Regions from separate parts of the Oceanospirillum sp. genome, predicted to be linked through region 2. Evidence: predicted binding sites of a transcription regulator. Region 2 holds the regulator's gene; each other region holds the start of a gene.

Region 1 (7,965 bases), on a different contig from region 2:
CACGTACCCACTCACCTTCGTCGTGAGCGGCAATATGGTGTTCAACGCGCTGACGGTTACAGTGACCGTTACCGTTGATCACGCTCCAGAACTCATCCCAGTTCAGATCAGAGCTGTCGTAGTGGCCGCGTTCTTCGTTCCACTTGATCGCTTTGTCCGGGTGCTCAAGACCCAGAACTTCAATCTGCTTAACGGTCTGGTCAACAAACTTCTGGCGCAGGTCGTCGTTGGTTTCACGCTTGATCTTCCACTCCATCGATTTCTGGGAGTGAGCAGACTCAGAGTCGTGAGGACCGAACATCATCAGTGCAGGCCAGTAGAAACGGTTCAGTGCGTCCTGAGCCATTGCTTTCTGTTCCGGAGAACCTTTCGCCAGAGACAGCATGGCTTCGTAGCCCTGACGCTGGTGGAAAGACTCTTCCTTACAGATGCGAATCATGCCGCGGGAATAAGGACCGTAAGAGGTACGTTGCAGTGATACCTGGTTTACGATCGCAGCACCATCAACCAGCCAGCCGATAGCGGCAACGTCTGCCCAGGTCAGTACCGGGTAGTTGAAGATGGAGGAGTATTTTGCTTTACCGCTCTGCAGCTGCTCGATCATCTCAGAACGTGAGATGCCCAGCGTTTCTGCAGCGCTGTACAGGTACAGGCCGTGACCCGCTTCGTCCTGTACTTTAGAAATCAGTACCGCTTTGCGACGCAGTGATGGCGCGCGGGTAATGTAGTTGCCTTCCGGTTGCATACCGATCACTTCAGAGTGCGCGTGCTGCGAAATCTGACGAATCAGGTTTTTACGGTATTGCTCCGGCATCCAGTCTTTTGGCTCGATCTTTTCTTCCGCTTCGATCTTACGCATGAAATTTTGTTCTTCGGGCGTCATATCTATGCTCTCCGATCTTTTTATTATCTGCCAAGCCGTGTAACTGATTTGACTCAGTGGTAGACACTTTTTGTATCAACTTTACGTTTCAACAACTTAGGTCTGTTGTGCAGGCAGGTTGCAGCAAATCAGAACGCATTCAGCTTTATGTTGAATACGTGCCTATTTGAATAATAGGTAATGTGCTCATTGCACATTACCTTTTCGTATTCCAGATTCTGCATTATATGACACGTTTTTTAAAAAGCAAAACATCAAAGTGTATCGCTTTTGTTTTTGTCGGGAGAGCATGGTTTACCCCAGCCATAAGACAGGAAAAATTTTGATAACGATAAAAAAGGGAGCCTTCAGGCTCCCAGTATGTTCAGAAAGATATATTTAAAGCTGCGGCAGGACCGTGAAGTATGGTTTGATGTCCGGAAAGGGCGATATCGTTAGGATCTGCCTCGTCGGCAAAAAACTCGGCGGGATTAATATTGAAGAAGGTGTTTGCTCTGATGTGGTAGCCAATATTAAATGCCGCAGAAAACATGGGAGCCTTATGCCCCCAGAACCAGCCCAGTTCATAGGTACCTGAGTTGCCCCACATAAACCAGCTGCTTTCAACGCCGCGTTATGCTCTATGCGATTCGATACCAATGAATGAGGGACGCGCCTGTAAGAACAATAGACGTTAGCAACTAAGAATTTTTAATATGAGCCATAGAGAAAGAGGTGTAAACGTTTATAACTATTTTGAGCGGATTTTTAGACCGCGTGCCATTTGCTGCATGTTGTTCTTCATTTTGCTACGGCGGCTTTCCAGGCGCTGCTGAATTTCTTCCATAACCGATGTCAGTTCATCGCAGAGATCTGTCGTACGCTTAAGGCGGTTATTCAGGCTGTTGTGTGACATGGTAGATGTCCTTTCTGATCAGGCACGGATTTGTAGGGTTAATCCACTAAAAAACTGCGGGCATTCTAGGGCTGTGTTTTTTCGGGGTCTGTAGACTTTTCCATGAAAAATGTAAGTGAATGAAATGTTGTAAGCCCTGATCGCTTCCACGGGAAAAGAATGAGGCTGAATCCTTCTCTGTGTAACCAGATGTATCGCTGTGTCAGAAATTGTTTCATTTTCCCGATGGCAGGCTGGGCTATATAAGTTATATTCTTAATGCATCTAGTAATAGGGACAGAGCTATGAAGGATCAGAGAAAAGATAAAGAAGAGCGGGATAAAAGACACATAAAGCGCAAGGCAGAGGATGCTCCGAGTGCTGTACCCTGTGGAGTTTGTCTGACACAGGGGGCGCCTTGTCCGGCGATGACGCAACAGCTGTTTTCGGGTAAGGCGGAAGGTTTTGAGTGCCAGTTAATGCAGCATAGCTTTTGAGCTTCTAATTCTGAGTTCAGGTGATGGGCTACGGGAGTTTCCTGCCAGCATGCCTGTAAGTCAGGCAAACCAGCAGGAGATAGGGCTCTGTTCAGGTCAATGCTGACGCTCAGAACACCAGATGGGCAACACCGGCGATCACAGGCAGTGTGATCAGGGTGCGCAGAATAAAGATGACAAACAGCTCAAAGATATTGACCGGAATCTTGCTGCCCAGAATCAAGGCACCCACCTCAGACAGATAGATCAGCTGAGTGATCGACACTGCGGCAATAACAAAGCGGGTCATTTCGCTTTCAATGGAAGCGGCCATGATGGATGGGATAAACATATCGGCAAAACCCACTACTAGGGTTTCTGATGCCTTAACGGCCTCAGGAATCTGCAGCATTTCCAGTAAAGGTACATAAGGCGCACCCAGTATGCTGAAAATCGAAGTGTTTTCGGCGATCACCAGTGCCAGCGTACCGACCGCCATTACAACCGGCAGCACACAGAACACCATCTCCGCAGCGTTCTTGCTGCCATCAAGCAACACCGCTTTAAAGCCACGGCTGCTTTCCGCCCGGGCAATCGCCTGCTGAATACCGATTGAGAACAGTTCCTTCAGGGGCTTTTTCGCCAATTCGCAGGTTTCTGCCTCGGTACCATCGTCATATTGATTGGTCTTCCAGCGCAGGGGCGGCAGGCGGGGGATAATCAGCGCTGCGACAAAACCGGCCAGAGAAACGGCCAGGTAGAAAGGGATAAACAGGTGTTCCAGTTTTACCTGAGCGATCACCACTAAGGCAAAGCTGATGGATACCGCTGAGAAGGTTGTCGCGATAACGGCAGCTTCACGCTTGGTGTACATCTTCTGTTCATACTGCTGACTGGTCAGCATGACACCGACCGTACCATCGCCGAGCCAAGAGGTGGTGCAGTCGATAGCGGAGCGACCTGGCAGGTTAAACAGTGGGCGCATGATTTTGCTCATCAGGGTGCCGGTCAGTTCCAGCAGACCAAAATCCAGAAGTAATGGCAGTAAAAGGCCTGCAAAAAGGAAGACCGCCAGCAGCGTTGGCATCAGCTCTTTCAGCACGAGCGCACCTGTGTTCTCGTGCCAGATGATAGCGGGGCCCACTTCATTGATGGTCATAATGACAAATATTGCACCCAGTACCCGCATGGCCAACCAGGGATAGCTGGTCAGAAAGAGTACCTTCATTAGGCCGTGATTGTGCAAAGGCTTAAAGAATGTGGTCACCACAGAAAGAGCGGCTGCGATACAGATCAGACCTGTAACAACCAGAGAAGCGTTATCGCCCAACAGACTTTTGAACATGCCTGCCAGAACCGCAACAGGAATCGTCACGCCTCCATCGTAGGCGACCGGTGTCATAAAGAGCAGCAAGCCCAGAAGAGATGGCAGAATGAACTTCCACATGCCGTGGTTTGTTTTGGTCGCGTCCACTGTTACAGCGTCGTTTGACATACGCGTTACCCTCATCGTTATTGTTTTTCCGAAACCAAGTCCGGATTATTTAAGGAGGGGGAGTATATTAGTCTTGCTCTAGGCAATATCAATTTATCAGCTGGTAATGTAGGTAATAATTGCTAAAACAGGTCGCTTTTTTGAAAAAAATGACTAACAGCGATGTTTGTATAGGCGGAATGATCGGTTTTCTCGTCAGTCTGAGAATATCCGGGGGAGGCTGGAACAAAAGTTGGCGGGCTAAAAGAGTTGAGAATCAGAGTAAGCCTTACCGCAATAGCGATAAGGCAATGTTGGGTAGCTGGTTGGCCTGAGAAAGAACGGTTGATGAGGCCTGTTGAATAATCTGGTTACGGGTCAGCTCAGCGGTTTCGTAGGCAAAGTCCGTATCGGTAATCTGTGCTTTAGAGGCTGCTACGTTCATCGCAGCCGTGTTATTGCTGCGGATCAGAGAGGTGATACCATTTTGCTCCGCGCCCAACTTCGCACGTTGTCGGCCAATTTGGCTCAGCATGCCGGACATGGATTCCAGCAAGGTATCGGTAGCGAAGCCCTGTAGACTCTTTATCTCATCACCGGTAAAGCCTCGGGAGACAATACTGGCTTCATTGAGATCCCCCGTGGGAAGTAATGTAGCCCAGTCAAGACTGGCATTATCGAGAAAAGCGGCACCTACAGAGTTATAGGGAAGCTCAGTTGTTAGGATTTTGGTAAAGTTCTCGACATTAAACTGTACGGTATTAACGGCTTTTTCACCCAGATTTTTCACCGCGCTGATGCCGGCGTTTGCCCCAAAGAGCTCTAAAACTGCATTGTCTACCGTTGAAGCGTTGCCTGTGCCGATATAAGCTGCAACAACCTTTCCCAGTGTGCCGTAATTATCCAGATTCGTATTGCTCATGGCAGAGAATACCTGATTACCAACACCTTCATTTTCGAGCATTTTTCCGAAAAGAGCAGAAAGTGTGGCATTGCCCGTTGTGACAGTGTTTTGTTCCCCGGAGTTAGCCCCGGTTTGGATCTGGAATCCGGATGTCGGTGAGTCACTGTTCAAAAGTTTGATTTCGCCAAAGGCGGTGCGCTCTGCTATTTCATCATTGGTATTCAGCAGCTCGCCAAACTCCTGCCCCAGAGAGCCCCGGTCATCTGAAGAAAGAGTACGGTTACCACCCTGAACGGCCAGCTGTCGGATGCGTTGAAAGTTATTGGTGATCTCACCCATTGCGCCTTCAGCAATCTGAGCGAGTGAAATAGCATCGTTTGCATTTCGGGTGGCCTGATTCAGGCCGGTAATTTGGGTTTCCAGACGGTTGGAGATCTGAAGCCCGGCGGCATTGTCTTTGGCACTGTTAATCCTGTTGCCAGAGGATAGCTTTTCGTATGAGCTGTTGATACGCGAAACAACGTCAGATAGATGTTTCTGGCCTTTCAAGGAGGATATGTTGGTGTTTACAAACAGGGCCATAGTTCATCCTGAGATAATTATCCGTGAAATGAAACGTGAGGATTCCTTCCACACTGGTGACATGTTAGCTCTTTTATCGGCTTCTCAGCTGCAAACTTAAAAAATACATGGGATTGTGGATAAGTTTCTGGTGATGGTATGAATTTTTCGTATTTTCTCCGTGAGATGCGATCTGTTTCCGACAAATTTTGCTTCAATTTCTTATACTCTCTTAAGTGGCTTTTGAGGTGAGAAGGTTATGGTGTTGTGCTTTCGTTTTGTGTGCTTTCTGGGTTTGATGGGAATGGGTTTATCTTCTGCATACGCAAGTGATACTGATAGCCCTTCAGAGATGACTTTTTGTTATGAAAACCAGAATTATCTGCCTTTCATCAAACACTCTCCTGAACAGGGCGTTGTAGAAGGTAAAGTTGTGGAAGGTAAAAATGGCGCGCTTCCGGATCTGGTGATCAAAGCAACGCAAAAGCTGGGCATTCGGGCTGTATTTGTCAGAAAGCCCTGGAAACGTTGTATTGTGTTACTCAGGGCAGGTGAGGTCGATGGTATTTTTGCTGCGATCTGGCAACCGGATAGAGACAAGTGGGGCGTCTTTCCAAAAGCCGCGAATCACCCGGATATCCGCTACAGAATCTGGCAGGTGAATTATAGTATCTACTCTCATCGCAACTCCGGATTAACCTGGGATGGAAGCACTTTTAGCGGAGTTTTAAACGGAATTTCAGCACCTTTGGGATATGTTGCCGAAGGAAAGCTCAGGCAATTAGGCGTGAAAAGTCGTTCCAGCTATCTGCCTTCTCAGGGGTTGCGGCTGGTGGCTAAAAATCGATTGGATGCCTACGTGCTGGAAAGCACCATCGGCGACTATCTGGTTAGTTCTGAGGGACTCGGAACGTTAGTTCGGTCTTTGCCTGCACCTTTATTCTCTGCGGACTGGTACCTACCTTTGTCTCATCAGTTAGTTAAGAAATATCCCGATATCTCTGTGCGTTTTTGGAAAGCTTTGGCGGATGCCCGTCAAACACATGGAGAGGCACTTAAAAAACAATATCAACTGAACTAGTTTTTCAAGGGAGTATGGGTTCATGAAGCGTTTTAGTTTTGTTTCAGTCGTGACATCTTTTTGGTTTGCACTTGTATCTGTCTCCGTTATGGCTGACAACGACAGAAATGTGGTTGGATATGTCAGTCTTTTACAGGGCAAAGTCGAGCTTGTCAGACGTGGTGAAATAGTCACTTTGAAGGAAGATACTCTGCTGGAGGAAGGTGATCGCCTGACAACCGGGAAAGGAGGGATACGTATTCGCTTGAGGGATAACACCCGCATCACGCTTGCTAAGAATACCCAGTTTGAGATCGATCGCTATCGTTACAGCGCTGAAGAAAAAGAGGCTGAGGCACGCTTTAAACTGGTGTCAGGGGCCTTTCGGGCGGTAACCGGTGCTATCGGTCATTTGCCTGAGCCTTCTTTCGAAGTGGAAACCTCTGTTGCCACGATGGGAATCCGGGGTACAGACTTCTGGGGGGGCTTTATCTTCAGTGGGGATCTTGATGTGGCGATGTTTACGGGCAAAGGCGTTTACGTTCGGAACACGGATGGCATCCAAGAGATTCGCCTTCCGGGTGAAGGTGTAACGGTTGTTTCGGGCCAATCACCTTCCGAGGTGAAGCAGTGGCCTCAATGGAAGCTTCAGCAAGCTATTGATGCAACAAAGCTGTCGCCATAATCCGATTTGATTGCTGGAGCGTTAGGTTTAAACGTCTATGAAATATCTGTCGGGTTACCCGGATCATATTCGGCAACAGGTTCGTCAGCTGGTTGAGCAGGGTAAACTCAAACAATACCTGCTGAAGCGTTACCCGTTCAGCCATGACTTCAGCAATAACGACCAGCTCTATCGTTTTGGTCAGGAGCTAAAGCAGCGGTATATGAAGAAAGCGCCGCCGCTGAAAAAGATCGTTTTTGACCCTAAAGTTAGTGTGATGCATCACGCCCTTGGGTTGAACGCTCATATCACCCGAGCTCATGGCGGTAAACTGAAAGCCAGTCATGAGATTCGTATCGACCCCTGCTTTAAGCGTTGCCCGGAAGCATTTCTACGGATGATTCTGGTACACGAGCTGGCGCATCTCAAAGAACGGGATCACAACAAGGGCTTTTATCAGCTTTGCCAGCACATGGAGCCGGATTATTTTCAGCTGGAGTTGGATCTCCGGCTCATGCTGACCTGGCAGGACGCTGAACAGAAAGTGCTGTATTAAGGCAGGCTGTTTAATCGGGTTAAAAACAGGATTGCAGCTAAACAAAGAGAGCCCTGATGTGGGCTCTCTTTGTTTACAAGGTGGGCTTGCTAAACTCAGATCCGTTGAGTGGATGGCTATTTGCCGGCAGCCAGCTCTTTGCGGATAATTTCCGCGCCGTCGCTCAGCGCTTTGAGTTTTCCTCTTGCGACTTGTCTGGATAATGGGGCCATACCGCAGTTTGTGCAGGGATAAAGCTTGTCTGCATCAACGAACTGCAGTGCTTTTCGCAATGTATCGGCAACCTCTTCAGCTGTTTCTATTCGGTTGGTCGCGACATCAATGGCTCCAACCATCACTTTCTTGCCGCGGATCAGTTCCAGCAGCTCAATCGGAACGTGCGAGTTCTGACATTCCAGTGAGATAATATCAATGTTGGATTGCTGCAGCTTTGGGAAGACCTCTTCATACTGGCGCCACTCTGAGCCCAGTGTTTTCTTCCAGTCCGTGTTAGCCTTAATGCCGTAGCCGTAA
Region 2 (7,965 bases):
CTTCGCGAAGCAATGTTTCTGATCATGATCATTGTTGCTGTTATGGTGGTACCAAGTCTGATAGTTGGTCTGATTATCAGTGTGTTTCAGGCGGCAACCCAGATTAACGAGCAAACTCTAAGCTTTTTACCAAGGCTATTTGCCACCTTATTGGCCATAGTTATTGCCGGGCCCTGGATGGTTCGCTCTTTGGTAGAGTTTGCTACCCGTTTGTACGCTAATATCCCCTTTCTCATAGGTTAGCGCTATGCCGGCTCAGATCACTGATGCAATGATTGTGCAGTGGGTTGGAGGATTCCTTTGGCCGTTTTTTCGTGTTGCCGGTTTTTTCATGGCAGTGCCTTTGTTGGGGTCGCAGACCCTGCCAGCTAATATTCGCTTGCTATTTTCTATGGTGGTGACGCTGGCAATCCTGCCCATGGTGCCAGAAGTCCCACAAATCGATCTGATTTCGATTGAAGCATTTTTGGTTATAGGTCAGCAGGTTTTGATTGGTGTTGCCTTTGCGTTTGTCGTCCAGATTGTTTATCAGGTTTTCGCCCTGGCTGGACAAATGTATGCGATGCAGGCCGGTCTTGGTTTTGCTTCTATGGCAGATCCGGCCAATGGGGTTAACACAACAGTTGTGGCTCAGTTTTTAGTCATCGGCGCTAACCTTCTTTTTGTCACCATGAACGGCCATCTTGCCCTGATACAGATTCTGGCCGATAGCTTTCGCTTAATTCCTATCGGTATTTCGGGTATTGATCGTGAGTTTTTTTGGGAATTGGTAAACCTTGGCGGGTGGATGTTCGCGGCTGCCTTTCTTATTGTTATCCCTGGTGTTACAGCTCTTTTAATGGTGCAGGCAGGGTTGGGGATCGTGACCCGGGCAGCCCCGCAGCTGAATATTTTTTCTCTTGGTTTTCCTTTTATGATGACCTTTAGTTTGTTGATCGCCTGGATCGGTCTGACAACCTTAACACCGCATTTTGAAAATGTTTTTGAGTATGGGTTATCGTTTCTTAATGACTGGATTGAGTCGAGGGCGTAATGGCGAAAGAGAACGAAGACGGTCAGGAGAAAACCGAAGACCCCACCCCCAAACGAATTCAGGAAGCGAGAGAAAAAGGCGATGTTCCCAGGTCGAAAGACCTGAATACAATGTTGCTAACACTTGTTGCAGCGGCTGCCCTACTCCTGCTGGGCCCTATTATTGCGGAATCTCTGTTGGAAGTGTTTCGCTATAACTTCTCCATATCCCGTGGTGACTTGTTTGATACTCAAGGGATGTTTCGCCATTTGACTCATTCGGCTAAAGAGAGTTTGGTAGGTATGCTGCCGACAATGGCGGTGCTGGTTTTGGCTGCCTTGATAGCGCCGATTTCTCTTGGTGGATGGAATTTCAGTACTCAGGCGCTCGCTCCGAAGTTTAGCCGTCTTAATCCTATCGAAGGTATCAAGCGTTTATTCTCAATCAACTCCTTAGTTGAGCTTTTAAAGTCCATTGCTAAAGTTGCCGTGGTGGGTGTTTCCGCAGTGCTCGTTTTTCTTGCCTATCGGATGGAGTTGCCCTACTTGGCATGGATGGCTCCGGAATATGCTTTCGGGCGTATGGTTGAGATCCTTGCCTGGGTAGCTATTTGGATTAGTTCTTCACTTATCCTGATTGTGCTTATTGATGTTCCTTTTCAGCTTCATCAGTACAACGAGAAGATGAAAATGACGCTTCAGGAAGTAAAGGATGAGATGAAAAATACTGAGGGTAAGCCTGAAGTGAAGGGGCGAATCCGTCAGTTGCAACGCGAAATGGCTAATCGCAGGATGATGTCTGATGTCCCCAAGGCTGATGTGATTATCACCAACCCGACGCATTATGCTGTGGCGCTAAAGTATGATGAAAGCGGAGAATTTGGCGCACCGGAGCTTCTGGCTAAAGGTGGTGACGAGTTGGCGATGAAAATTCGTGAAATTGCGGAAGCAAATGATATCCCTATTTTGCAGATCCCGCCTTTATCCCGAGCTATCTATTACAGCACTGAGATAGGGGACATTATTCCGGAAGGATTATACATGGCTGTAGCGCAGGTCTTGGCTTATGTGTATCAGCTTAATCAGTCGAAGAGTGGTAAGGCCAGTCACCCAGGGAAAACGCCATCTCCTGAAATCCCGGCAGAGTACAAAAAGTAAAGAAATTTAAGCAGTTGCTTAACGCTTTGCCTGTTATAGTATTGTTGGTAGCATAGCCAAAATTTTATTTTTTTGAATGCCAGCAAACAAGGGTAATGATGGAACGTACTCAAATAATAAACAGGTTGAAGAGTTTGCCGTTAACAGGGCTGGGTATTCCTGTCCTGATCCTTGTTTTGCTAGGGATGATGACGCTCCCAGTGCCCGTGTTGCTGCTGGATATGCTTTTCACCTTCAATATCGCCTTGTCTATCATTATCCTTCTGGTTGCAGTGTATTCCTTGCGTCCTCTGGATTTTGCTGTTTTCCCGACAATTCTACTCGTTGCTACACTTCTCCGGCTGGCGCTGAACGTGGCTTCAACACGTATCGTTTTGCTGAACGGGCACGAAGGTGGAGATGCTGCTGGTAAAGTCATCGAAGCATTTGGTGCTGTACTGATTGGCGGGAATTATGTCGTCGGTCTTGTTGTTTTCCTGATTCTGATGATTATCAACTTTGTGGTTATCACCAAGGGTGCAGGCCGTATTTCGGAAGTAAGTGCACGTTTTACCCTTGATGCCATGCCGGGCAAGCAGATGGCGATTGATGCTGACTTGAATGCGGGCTTGATTAATCAGGAGGAAGCCAAACAGCGTCGTGCTGATGTTGCAAATGAAGCCGATTTTTATGGTGCGATGGATGGTGCCAGTAAGTTTGTTCGTGGTGATGCGGTTGCTGGTATTCTGATTTTGGTGATCAATGTTATCGGTGGTCTTGGCATCGGTATCATGCAGCATGACTTGGAGTTTGCCGATGCTTTGGAGAAATACGTGTTGCTTACCATCGGTGATGGTCTTGTGGCGCAGATTCCTTCTCTGCTTCTCTCTGTTGCTGCAGCAATTATGGTTACTCGTGTTAATAGTGATCAGAGCATTGGTCAGCAGGTTGGCGGGCAGATGTTCGCTACCCCTCAGGCTCTTACAATTACGGCTGTTATTCTTGCGCTGATGGGTATTATCCCTGGTATGCCTCATTTAGCTTTTCTGGGTTTAGCGGCTGCTGCAGGTTTGGGGGCGTATGCCATTAAATACTACACCGAGAAAAAGGTGGCGCAGGAATTGGCGCAGAAACAAAAAGCTCCGGATATGCCTTTGCCTGATGAGTCTGCAGTAAACCAAAAAGAGCTGGGGTGGAGTGATGTGCCTATGATTGACCTGTTGGGTCTTGAAGTGGGTTACCGGCTGATTCCTTTGGTTGACAAAAACCAAGGTGGGCAGTTGCTTGGGCGAATCAAAGGGATTCGTAAAAAATTATCCCAGGAGTTGGGTTTTTTGGTTCCTTCTGTGCATATTCGGGATAATCTGGAGTTGTCGCCAACTATTTATCGTATTCTGTTGAAAGGCGTTGTAGTCGCCGAGGCTGAAGTTTACCCGGACCGCGAAATGGCGATTAACCCGGGGCAGGTATTTGGTGAAATTTCAGGGATTGAGGGTAAAGATCCAGCATTTGGATTGGATGCCGTATGGGTAGAGGCACAGGACCGGGATGAGGCGCAGGCGTTGGGTTACACTGTAGTTGACTCCAGTACGGTTATCGCGACCCAGTTAAACCAGATTATGCAGAATTATGCCCATGAATTGATTGGCCATGATGATATTCAGCATCTTATGGATGCTCTTTCAAGTCATTCGCCGAAACTGGCAGAGCAGCTGGTTCCCGATTGTTTAAGCTTGAATCAATTGCTGAAGATTATTCAGAGTTTGCTGCAGGAGAGTGTTTCTATACGTGACTTCCGCACAATTGCGCAGTCTTTAATTGAGACTGCTCAATCTACCCGGGATATAGGTCAGATGACCTCTGCGGTGCGCATTGCTTTGTCCCGTTCTATCGTGCAGTCGATTTGTGGTCCGGGTACAGACCTTCCGGTTATTACCTTGGAGCCTCAGTTGGAACAAATTTTGCTTCAATCTGTTCAGCAGGCTGCTCAATCTAATGTTGATGACAATCTTATTCTTGAGCCCGCAATGGCTGAGCGATTGCAGCAGTCCTTGGCAGAAGTATCTCAACAGCAGGAGATGATGGGTAATCCGGCAGTATTGGTAGTAGCGGCGCCAATACGGCAAGTTCTTGCCAGATTTGTTCGCTATAGTGCTCAGTCGGTACATGTTCTCTCGTATCAGGAGATTCCTGATAATAAACAGATTACTATTGTGGCTACTGTAGGACAGCAATAAACTTATATTTTGTATGGTTGGTTGGGGCTTTCACCATGGCTGCCGGAATAACGAAGGATATGGGTATTTATGAAAGTAAAACGTTTCTTTGCTCCTGATATGCGTCAAGCCATGAAGTTGGTTCGGGATGAGTTTGGTTCTGACGCTGCTATTTTGTCCAATAACAAAGTGGCTGGCGGCGTTGAAATTGTTACGGCTGTTGATTATGACGCCAGTATTCTTCGTGAACCCAGTGAACGTATCGATCCTGAAAATAGTGATGCGCTGACCGATTCTCTGGCTGATGCGTTAGCTAAAGCTAAGGATGTAATTGAAAATGCGTCGGGTGAGCAATCACCGGATCGTCTTGAGAATGCTTTTCAGGTGAAGGCAAAAGAGCGCCAGTTTGATCAGGCCGAGGCTATGGTTGACACGCTTGAGGCTCGGGGGCGCAGAAAAAGCCCAGAAGATGCAGCTATTAGAGCGATGCAGTCTGAGATCCAAGGGTTGAGAGAACTTCTTCGAGAGCAAATGAAGGAGACGATGTCTGAGAGAAAGCCTGTTGAGGCTATGCTTTATAAGCGTCTACGTCGAATGGGGCTTTCTGAGCATTTTGCTGTAAGAATTATTGAAAGTGCTTCATTAGCTGATGATGTTGAGTTTTCGGCTGCTTGGGAAAAGTCTGTCGACCAGATTCGAGCGCAAGTGTTGACTACAGGCTCAGATGTTATTGATCAGGGCGGGATTGTGGCTCTTATGGGGCCAACTGGTGTAGGAAAAACAACCTGCATTGGAAAGCTGGCTGCCCGATATGTTTTAAAATATGGCCCCGATAGCATGGCGTTGGTGACTACTGATTGTTATCGGGTTGCTGCCTATGAGCAGCTCAGGACCTTCGGTCGTATTCTTGGGGTTCCTGTTCGCGTTGTCGATGAGAAAAATTCGCTGGATGCTACGCTTAAATCATTGAAGACCAAGGCGCTTATTTTAATTGATACTGCTGGCCTTAGTGTTCAGGATCCAAATATGAGGGAGCAGTTTTCCTTATTAGAGACCGCTTCAGTTAGAATTCGTAAATATTTAGTGTTGAGTGCAATCAGCCAGCAACAGGTTTTGCAATCGACATATGAGGCCTATAGGCGACACGGTTTGAATGGGTGTGTTGTTACTAAGCTGGATGAAGCAACAAGTGCAGGTGAGGTGATCAGTCTTATAGCTGATAACAGGCTGCCTCTTGCATATTTGGCCAGTGGCCAAAAGATTCCGGATGATTTGAGGCTAGGAGATTCAGGCGTACTTGTGAGTAACGCTCTGGAGCTGCTTGAAAAGAACGAAACTAACCAAAATCCGGAACGATAGAGACGGGAGGTCGCTATCTATGGCTCTGGTAATGAGTTCAGGTATGTACTATTCCGGCAAAACAGTGACAAGCAGTCTGGTTGACGAGCATGCTCCTTTGGTCAAGAAAGTTGCTCAGCATCTTCTAAGCCGGCTGCCCCAAACCGTTATGCTTGATGATCTGATCCAGGCGGGGATGATAGGTCTTATTGAAGCCTCTCAAAAGTTTGATGGCTCGAAAGGTGCGAGTTTTGAAACATATGCTTCGATTCGTATTCGGGGTGCAATGCTTGATGAGGTTCGCAGGTATGATTGGGCTCCTCGCTCTGTTCACAGAAATAGCCGAAGGGTTTCCGAGGCGATTAAACAGGTTGAGGCTAGGACGGGCCGTGATGCCCGTGATAGTGAAATAGCAGCCGAAATGGGGGTTACTGCCGAAGAGTATAATCACTATGTGCGCGACACTGCCGGAACTAAGCTGTTCAGTTTTGATGAAATAACCGATAACGAAGACAGTAGCTTCGAGGTGGCGGATGAAACATCGGCAGAGCCTGATGAGGCTGTTGAAGGTGGTGCGTTTCAAAGGGCTTTGGCAGATGCCATCGCTGGGCTTCCTGAGAGGGAACAAATGGTTTTGGCACTTTATTACACTGAGGGTTTGAATCTGAAAGAGATTGGTTCGGTTCTCGATGTAAGTGAGTCAAGAGTCAGTCAGATACACAGCCAGGCAGCCTTAAGGCTAAGGTCTCGTTTATCTGAGTGGAAGTAATTACATTATATATATTTGATAAATGAATAATTGTAGTATTCTAGTAGTGGCAAATTGGGTGAGTGGAGGTTGCCTTGGATAAGAATATGAAGATTCTCATTGTGGATGATTTTTCCACCATGAGACGGATCGTCAAAAACCTGCTTCGTGACTTGGGTTTTACTAATACGCATGAGGCTGATGACGGTCTGACCGCCATCCCTTTATTGGAAACAGGCAACTTTGACTTTCTGGTAACGGATTGGAATATGCCAGGTATGACAGGTTTTGACCTGCTTAAGACTTGTCGTGCTGATCCTAAACTGAAAGATTTGCCTATTCTGATGGTTACAGCAGAGGCCAAACGTGAGCAGATTGTTGCAGCGGCTCAGGCTGGTGTAAATGGCTATATTGTTAAGCCTTTCACGGCTGCCGTTCTCAAGGAAAAAATCGAAAAGATTTTTGAACGAATTGAACAGCAGTAATTGGCTGCTGGGAATTTTGGCCAGTCAAGTCATTCATTAAGATAAAGGTCTCAGGTTATGGCTCTGAAAAGCCCGGGTGGACAGCAAACAACCGAGTTCGAGCAGATACTCAAAGAAAGTACCTCTGAGCTGATGGAAAAAGTGGAAAACGGTAATCTGAGCGATGCCGTTAACCTTATCCAACGTATCAATGATGAGCGAAACCGAAACTTGTACCTGGAAGTAGGGCGTCTGACTCGTGCTTTGCATGATGCTATAACCAATTTCCATATTGATGTTGGTGCTGGTAATCCTGTTTCGGAAGAGATGTCGCAAATGGCAAATGCGACAGATCGACTGAATTATGTCATAAAAATGACACAGGATGCGGCCAATCAAACGATGGATAAAGTTGATGAAAGCGCTCCAGTTGCTGAACACCTACGTGAGCAGGCAACGTCTTTGCGACAGGATTGGGCGCGCTTGGTTCGACGGGAAATGAAACCGGACGAGTTCAGAGACCTTTATCGAAAAATTGATGATTTCCTGAAGGAAACTGAAGATCAGGCAGGAACACTTTCCAGCAATTTTAACGATATCCTGCTCGCTCAGGGATATCAGGATTTGACTGGCCAGGTCTTGATTAAAGTGATCACCCTTGTTCAGGAAATTGAAGAAAACCTCGTAAATCTGGTTTGTATGGCTGGTCAGGTGGATCAGATTACGGGGATTCAGCACGACACCAGTGATCGGGTTGCTGAGGAAGCGCATGCTCCTGAGGGGCCGATTGTTAATGCAGAACAGCGGAAAGATGTTGTTTCCGGGCAGGATGAAGTTGATGACCTGCTATCGAGTCTCGGCTTTTAAGGAGAAGTATGGATGAGCTTTGAAGTCGATCAGGATATTTTGCAGGACTTCTTAATTGAAGCAGGTGAAATCCTTGAATTGCTGTCTGAGCAGTTAGTCGATCTGGAGCAGTCTCCTGATGATCCTGATCTCCTGAATGCAATTTTTCGTGGCTTTCACACGGTTAAAGGTGGTGCGGGGTTCC
Region 3 (7,965 bases), on a different contig from region 2:
CACATTGTGGAAGCTGTGGGTGTGAAAACCGCTGAGTCCAAGGTTAATGCAGAATCGGGAGCGACTATCTTGAAACAAAGTGTGGCTTTACGTGAAAGCGTTTCAGGTGTGAATTTAGATGAAGAGGCGGCAAATCTGGTGAAATTCCAGCAGGCTTACAATGCTTCGGCTCAGTTGATAGCGGTGTCTCAGCAATTGTTCTCATCTCTGATTAATGCTGTAGGGAGATAATTAAAATGCGTGTTTCAACTTCTTTAATTAACCATAACAACACCAACAGCATTCTGAAAAAGCAAACAGAGCTTTTTTATACTTCTCAGCAATTGGGTACGGGTAAGCGGGTTCTAACTCCCTCAGATGATCCTGTTGCAAGCACGTTGGCTTTTAATGCCAAGAACAAATTGGCAAATATTGAGCAGTATGGCAAAAACATCGATTATGCAGAAAAAAGCTTACGAACCAGTGAATCAACACTCGATACAATACATGATCGTCTTCAACGTGTTCGCCAGTTGATGATTCAGGCCAATAACGACACGATTGGAGATGATGGTCGTAAAACTGTTGGCTTAGAGATTCGAGCAATCACCGATCAACTGGAAAAATTGGTGAATACCAAAGATGAGCAGGGTAACTATATCTTCTCTGGCAGCAAGGTTGATACCCCGCCTTTCCAACGTCAGGCAGATGGTAGTTACGAGTATCAGGGTGACTCGAAGGAGCGCTCTGTACAGATCTCTGATAGCGTTCGATCACCCCTGAATATGACCGGCAAAGAGATCTTCGAAGATATTGAGTCAGCGCTTTTTGCGGCAAGCCCGATGACGAGTTATCCTTCTGATGCAAATGCAGGTACAGGTGATATAACCATTGCCTCAGGTTCTCAGGCGTTCTTGCCGGGTAATAAAATTGGCGATTTTGATATTCAGGTTGCTAATGATGCTGTAGCGCCAGTGGAGATTACAGTGACTGGCCCTAGCGGTGCTGTTATTGACCTTTCAGCACCGACACCGCCTAATACCCCAAATACACTGGAAGCTTTGCAGGATTATTTGAATCAAGGGGCTGATGGCTCGGTAGGAAACTTAGCATTTGATCCTGCAACTTTTGATGGCTTGGTTACTAACGGAGACAGCTTTACCCTGCGCGTGAATAACGAAAAACAGGATATGTTGACGGGAATGCGTCGTCTGGCGGAAACGCTGGAAAACCATACCGGTGCTCAGAAAGATAAAGATATGCTGGCCTCTTCCCTTGATGATTTGGACAGCTGGCTTAACAGTGTTGAAGTGGCCCGTACCGAACACGGTACGCGCAGAAATAGTATCAGTGCGATCGGTGGTAACAATGACAGCGTTGAGATCTTCCTGAAAGAGCAGGTGAGTAACCTGGAGGATTTGGACTATACCGAAGCAACTGGTCGCTTCGTTCTGGAGCAGACAGCACTGCAGGCCTCCCAGCAAACCTTCAGTAAAGTATCATCTTTAAGTCTATTTAATTACATTAACTAAAAGAGCTTCTATCCTAATGAAGCACAAAAGAAAGCCACTCAAATGAGTGGCTTTCTTGCATCTATAACGGCCATTTCTTTCCTCTTTTACTTTTCGTATGAGTTTGCCGCTGCAGATTATTGTGGCTTTAACTTGCCGCTGACCACTCTAATCCTATGATTTTTATAGGTTTTTTGTTTTGGCATGCCATTTGCTTTATCCTTTGTAAGGCTGGCTTAGGCGATAAGCCAAATAGGCTGAGCCTGGCAACTAAATTTCATTGGCAGTGATAAGGCTGCAGCCCAATACCTGAAAAAAAGGACGGGACACTATATGGCTCTATTTGTAAATACAAACGTGGCGGCTTTGAATGGCCAGAAAAACCTGAGCGATGTAACTGCACGCATGAACAGCTCTTTTGAGAAGCTGTCGTCAGGTAGTCGTATTAACAGCGCAAAGGACGATGCAGCAGGCCTTCAGATTTCTGATCGTCTGACAACTCAGGTGATTGGTTTGGAGCAGGCTACCCGAAACGCCAACGATGGCATTTCTATCGCACAGATTGCTGAGGGCGCTCTGGGCGAAGTAACCAACAATGTTCAGCGTATGCGTCAGCTGGTTGTACAGGGTGGTAATCGTACTTTGTCAGCTGATGACCGCAGCGCTTTGGGTCAGGAGTTTACGAAGCTTCTGAATGTTAATAATGGTATTGCAGATCGTACTTCGTTTGGAACCCAGAAGTTATTGAATGCAGACTCTCCGGATTCAGGGTTTCAAATTCAAACAGGTGCTCATTCAGGTGAGCAAGATACCATTACAACCGGTAATGCCAAGCTGACAGCCCTATTTGGTAAAGTGTTGTCTGATGAAGGGATTACAGGTGTCCTATCTGCTATGAGTACTACTGGCTTGTCTGCGTACGGCACGCTAGGTGAGATAATCGGTGCCTACATGGCTGTTACCGGTGAATCAGATATTGCTGTTGCAGCTAGTGCGGTTGTTGGACCTAGGGCTAACGTTTCTGCTGCTAATAACCTGGGTGAGCGCGGCGCTGCAACAATTAATATCGACGAATTAACGAAAGTTTTGACCCAGGAAGCGTCTGGCAGTGGTGGTTTTACTACACTATCAACCATTAGCGGTGCACTCGGATTTATGGGGCTGGCGGGCACGGGCTCTGATGTGTTGACCGGCGATGAGTTGCACACGATACATGCTTTTGCAACCGATACACTGCTGGATTCAATGAGCAGCCTGATTACCCAGATTGATAAGCAGCGAGCTAAGTTAGGTGCAGAGCAAAACGGCCTGAGTTCTGTTGTACGAAATAACACGACTGCCGTCGTTAATGTGTCTGACTCTCGTTCACGTATTCAGGACACTGATTTTGCAGCTGAAACTGCGGAACTGACTCGCAATCAGATTATTCAGCAGGCTTCTACAACCATCCTGTCTCAAGCTAACCAGTTGCCTCAGACAGCGCTAACATTATTGGGTTAATTGATCTTGTCGCTACGTAGCTTTTGAGCAAGGGGCTAGCATTGCGTCAACGTCATGATTCAACCTGAATTCAAGCCCTGGATCTTTACGATCCGGGGTTTTTTTTTGATTTAAGAATAATGTTAAAGTTCTGACTAACGCAGTCGATAATAAATTTACAAAGTAATGTGGTTTTCTCTGAATTAATATTTCACATTGCGTTCTCTATTTAACGAAAGTTTAAGGGGTGCTCCCATGGCTTTATATGTAAACACCAATGTTTCTGCACTGAATGGTCAGAGAAACCTGTCTAATGTGACAGATCGTATGAACAGTTCTTTTGAGAAACTGTCTTCGGGTAGCCGCATCAATAGTGCTCGTGATGATTCGGCGGGTCTGCAGATTTCTGATCGTCTGACGACTCAGATCACAGGTCTAAATCAGGCAAGTCGTAATGCTAATGATGGCATCTCTATCGCACAGATCGCTGAAGGTGCTCTGGGTGAAGTAACTAACAACGTTCAGCGTATGCGTCAGTTGGTTGTGCAGGGTGGTAACCGTACGTTGTCAACTGATGATCGCAGTGCGCTCGGTCAGGAGTTTACCAAGCTGCTGAATGTAAACAACGATATTGCTGATCGGACTGCATACGGCACCTTGAAGATTCTGAACGGTGATTCCCCTGAATCAGGCTTTCAGATTCAGTCTGGTGCTCAGGCGGGTGAGCAGGATACGGTGACGACTGGTAATGCTAAGCTATCAGCTTTGTTTGGTAAGATTGCAGATGATGAAGGTATTACCGGTAATTTGTCAGCAATCAGTACTACAACGGCGACCAGTTACGGTACGTTAGGTAAGCTGGTTATCGCTTATGCGGCAGTAACAGGTGAGTCAGATATGGCTGCCGCTGCAGATGCTATTTTCGGTACTCGTACAGGTTCTGTTGCAGCGAATGACTTGGGTACCAATGATGGTGGTACCGCTAAGGTTAATATCGATAATCTGACTAAAATTTTGTCAGATCAGGCTGTTGCCGCCGATGGTACTTCTGATACTGCTGCAGCGTTCGGTACCTTGGTGGGTATGAGTGGTGTGGCTGCAATTTCAACTGGCTTCTCTGATGCCCAAGTCAATAGCATTAACAGTTTTGCAACAGATACGATGCTGAATGCGATGAGTGGTCTGATCACTCAGGTTGATAAACAGCGTGCTAAGCTGGGTGCAGAGCAAAATGGTTTGGCGTCTACCGTACGTAACAACACCACAGCGGTTGTAAACGTATCGGACTCCCGTTCCCGTATTCAGGATACAGACTTTGCATCTGAAACGGCTGAACTGACCCGTAATCAGATCATTCAGCAGGCTTCTACGACTATTCTGTCTCAGGCGAACCAGTTGCCGCAGACCGCTCTGTCATTACTGCGTTAATTGATTAACGGCAGTGAAAAATCCCGCTTCGGCGGGATTTTTTTGTTCCAACTAAGATAAAGTGTTAAAGGAATGCGTCAAAAAGCCGATATAAATGATACAAAGGTGACGCGATCACGATCCCAGAGATTAGATTAAACCTTTAGTCGTCTATCAATGTAAGTTGAAGGGGTGTACCCATGGCTTTATATGTAAATACCAATGTTTCTGCGCTGAACGGCCAGAAAAACCTATCTAATGTGACAGAGCGTATGAACAGTTCTTTTGAGAAACTGTCTTCGGGTAGTCGCATCAACAGTGCTCGTGATGATTCGGCGGGTCTGCAGATTTCTGATCGTCTGACAACTCAGATCACAGGTCTGAACCAGGCAAGTCGTAACGCCAATGATGGTATCTCTATTGCTCAGATCGCTGAAGGTGCTTTGGGTGAGGTGACTAACAACATTCAACGTATGCGTCAGCTTGTGGTGCAAGGCGGTAACCGTACACTGTCTGATGATGATCGTAGCGCGCTAGGTCAGGAATTTACCAAGCTGCTAAATGTGAATAACGATATTGCTGACCGAACTGCATATGGCACACTGAAGATTCTGAACGGTGATTCTCCTGAATCAGGCTTTCAGATTCAATCCGGTGCTCAGGCGGGTGAGCAGGATACAGTGACGACTGGTAATGCAGAGCTCACAGCGTTGTTTGGTGAGTATGGTCGCAGCAGCGGTGCAACCGCTACTCTTAAAATGTCTGCCATGTCTGTTGCTAATATAGGACAGTTCGGTGCAATGGGTGATATGGTTGCAGCGTATGCCGCTTTAACTGGTACATCTAATATTTCTGCGGCTAACCAAGCTCTGTTTGGTTTTGGTACCGGTGATTCAATCACAGTTGCTGATTATGGTACTGACAAAGATCAGGGGGCAGAGATTAACATTGCTAACCTGACAAAGCTGCTTACTGATACGCCGGGGCGTGTTTCTGCGGGTAATGCTTCTCATGTGGCAGCAGCAGTGGCAGGTGCTTTTTCTATTGATACTGCTGCTAATATTGACTCTGTTGCTGGCTTCTCTGACGCGCAGCTGGATAAAATCACAGGTCATCTGACGGATACGCTTCTGGATGCTATGAGTGGTCTGATCACTCAGGTTGATAAGCAGCGTGCTAAGCTGGGTGCAGAGCAGAATGGTTTGGCGTCTACCGTACGTAACAACACCACAGCGGTTGTAAACGTATCTGACTCTCGTTCCCGCATTCAGGACACAGACTTTGCATCTGAAACGGCTGAGCTGACCCGTAACCAGATCATTCAGCAGGCCTCTACGACTATTCTGTCTCAGGCGAATCAGTTGCCACAGACCGCTCTGTCATTACTGCGTTAATTGATTAACGGCAGTAAAAAATCCCGCTTTGGCGGGATTTCAGAGTATTGATAAACCCCTGCAATTTATTGCAGGGGTTTATTTTTGCGTAAAAAATGAAAAATGGTAAAAACGGATCTATCTAATCTATTGATTGCAAAGGATTTAAAAAATACGCATTTTTGGAAAAAAGTGTGAAAAATAGGTGTGCGGACTTTGTCAGCAGCCTGAAATCCCGCTTCAGTGGGATTTTTTTATTTCAAATAATATAGGATGCTAAAGGAATGCGTCAAAAAGCCGATATGGATAAGACAAAGGTGACGCAATCACGGTCTCAGAGATTGGATTAAACCTTTAGTCGTTTATTAATGTAAGTTGAAGGGGTGTGCCCATGGCTTTATATGTAAATACCAATGTTTCTGCGCTGAATGGCCAGAAAAACCTGTCAAATGTGACAGATCGTATGAACAGTTCTTTTGAGAAACTGTCTTCGGGTAGTCGCATCAACAGTGCTCGTGATGATTCGGCGGGTCTGCAGATTTCTGATCGTCTGACAACTCAGATCACAGGTCTGAACCAGGCAAGTCGTAACGCCAATGATGGTATCTCTATTGCTCAGATCGCTGAAGGTGCTTTGGGTGAGGTGACTAACAACATTCAACGTATGCGTCAGCTTGTGGTGCAAGGCGGTAACCGTACACTGTCTGATGATGATCGTAGCGCGCTAGGTCAGGAATTTACCAAGCTGCTAAATGTGAATAACGATATTGCTGACCGAACTGCATATGGCACGCTGAAGATTCTGAACGGTGATTCCCCTGAATCAGGCTTTCAGATTCAATCCGGTGCTCAGGCAGGTGAGCAGGATACGGTGACTACGGGGAATGCGGAGCTTGCAGCCCTGTTTGGTGGCGTTGCAGACGCTGAAGGTGTAACGGGTGATCTGTCTACACTGAGTACTGGCTTCAATACTGCAGGTACTATCGGTAAAATGGTTGCGGCTTACGCTGTAATTAATAATGTGAGTACCGGGGTTGCCACTAATGCTCTGTTTGGTACTAGCCGTGAAGGTAAGATTGCTGACCTTGGCAAAGATGGCGTATCTGGCGTTGTGAATATTGCGGCGCTGACGACAATCCTTGAAGCTGAGGCAACGACTTCTTCGGCTGTTGCATCAAACATAATGGCTATCGCTAATGTGAAAACTACGGTCGGGATTACTGGGACCGTAAGTGCAGGTTATAGTGATGCGCAGCTTAATGAAATTCATGGTTTCGCAACAGACACTTTGCTGGACGCCATGAGTGGTCTGATCACTCAGGTAGACACTCAGCGTGCCAAATTGGGTGCAGAGCAAAATGGTTTGGCATCTACTGTACGTAATAACACCACTGCTGTTGTAAATGTATCGGACTCTCGCTCCCGTATTCAGGATACAGACTTTGCTTCTGAAACGGCTGAGCTGACCCGTAACCAGATTATTCAGCAGGCCTCTACGACTATTCTGTCTCAGGCGAACCAGTTGCCACAGACCGCTCTGTCATTACTGCGTTAATTGATTAACAGCAGTGAAAAATCCCGCTACGGCGGGATTTTTTTTATCTGTTCTACTCTTCTTATTAGACAGAAATTTAAGTTTTCTCTTTACAGGCCGATAAAATAACAATAGTTAAGGGGCAATAAGCTCTAGGAGGAATTGGCATGAAAGTTGAAGGTTCTAACGATGCCTATGGACAGGGTTACGAAATGCGGCAAAAAAATGCCGGTATGGATGTTGGCAAGGTAACAACTGAAGCTGGAGTAAAACTTGAAAATGCTCGAACATCGGCTGTTGATGAGCTTAAGTCGGCTATGGCAGGGCAGAAAGGTGGCGGTGATCGGGAGAAAGAGCTTCAGGATGCTGTGGACAAAGTTAATCAATACGCAGAAATTCAGCAAGTCAGCCTGCGTCTGCAAGTGGAGAAAGAGCTGCAACGCGTTGTTGTTGAAGTTGTAGATAAGGATACTGACGAAGTGATTCGACAGATTCCTTCTGAGCAAACCATTGAAATTGCCAAGCGTCTTGACGAAGTGATGAAAGAGTTTTTGTCAGGTTCGGTATCTCAGTCATTTAGTTTGCTTTCGGATGAAGTGTAATTTACTGGATTCATTAAAATGGTGGGCAACGCCATTAGGAGATTGATATGAACTTTTTAGGAATTGGTTCCGGACTTGAT

What was found. Region 2 encodes FliA, which starts transcription of late flagellar genes. Its sites were predicted from a motif close to CTAAAGTTNNNNNNNNNNCNGCCGATA; they were not measured.
Region 1: the regulator FliA is predicted to act here: its motif matches at 5,268-5,294, upstream of AC4GL5_RS15770 (flagellin N-terminal helical domain-containing protein).
Region 3: the regulator FliA is predicted to act here: its motif matches at 3,113-3,139, upstream of AC4GL5_RS03495 (flagellin N-terminal helical domain-containing protein).

What each region holds. Positions count from the first base shown of each region.
Region 1 covers NZ_CEYNZH010000053.1:3,206-11,170, forward strand. The annotation lists gene paaA (1,2-phenylacetyl-CoA epoxidase subunit PaaA) at 1-883, opposite strand, end outside; gene AC4GL5_RS15750 (hypothetical protein) at 1,248-1,472, opposite strand; gene AC4GL5_RS15755 (hypothetical protein) at 1,614-1,778, opposite strand; gene AC4GL5_RS15760 (hypothetical protein) at 2,063-2,254, shown strand; gene AC4GL5_RS15765 (YjiH family protein) at 2,364-3,728, opposite strand; gene AC4GL5_RS15770 (flagellin N-terminal helical domain-containing protein) at 3,997-5,193, opposite strand; gene AC4GL5_RS15775 (substrate-binding periplasmic protein) at 5,477-6,253, shown strand; gene AC4GL5_RS15780 (FecR family protein) at 6,276-6,917, shown strand; gene AC4GL5_RS15785 (M48 metallopeptidase family protein) at 6,955-7,452, shown strand; gene AC4GL5_RS15790 (methionine synthase) at 7,569-7,965, opposite strand, start outside.
Region 2 covers NZ_CEYNZH010000003.1:129,271-137,235, reverse strand. The annotation lists gene fliQ (flagellar biosynthesis protein FliQ) at 1-243, shown strand, start outside; gene fliR (flagellar biosynthetic protein FliR) at 248-1,033, shown strand; gene flhB (flagellar biosynthesis protein FlhB) at 1,033-2,169, shown strand; gene flhA (flagellar biosynthesis protein FlhA) at 2,268-4,385, shown strand; gene flhF (flagellar biosynthesis GTPase FlhF) at 4,455-5,723, shown strand; gene AC4GL5_RS02725 (RNA polymerase sigma factor FliA) at 5,743-6,471, shown strand; gene AC4GL5_RS02720 (chemotaxis response regulator CheY) at 6,558-6,935, shown strand; gene AC4GL5_RS02715 (protein phosphatase CheZ) at 6,993-7,781, shown strand; gene AC4GL5_RS02710 (chemotaxis protein CheA) at 7,794-7,965, shown strand, end outside.
Region 3 covers NZ_CEYNZH010000004.1:135,027-142,991, forward strand. The annotation lists gene flgK (flagellar hook-associated protein FlgK) at 1-231, shown strand, start outside; gene flgL (flagellar hook-associated protein FlgL) at 237-1,511, shown strand; gene AC4GL5_RS03490 (flagellin N-terminal helical domain-containing protein) at 1,824-2,990, shown strand; gene AC4GL5_RS03495 (flagellin N-terminal helical domain-containing protein) at 3,225-4,397, shown strand; gene AC4GL5_RS03500 (flagellin N-terminal helical domain-containing protein) at 4,577-5,770, shown strand; gene AC4GL5_RS03505 (flagellin N-terminal helical domain-containing protein) at 6,141-7,304, shown strand; gene AC4GL5_RS03510 (flagellar protein FlaG) at 7,451-7,885, shown strand; gene fliD (flagellar filament capping protein FliD) at 7,933-7,965, shown strand, end outside.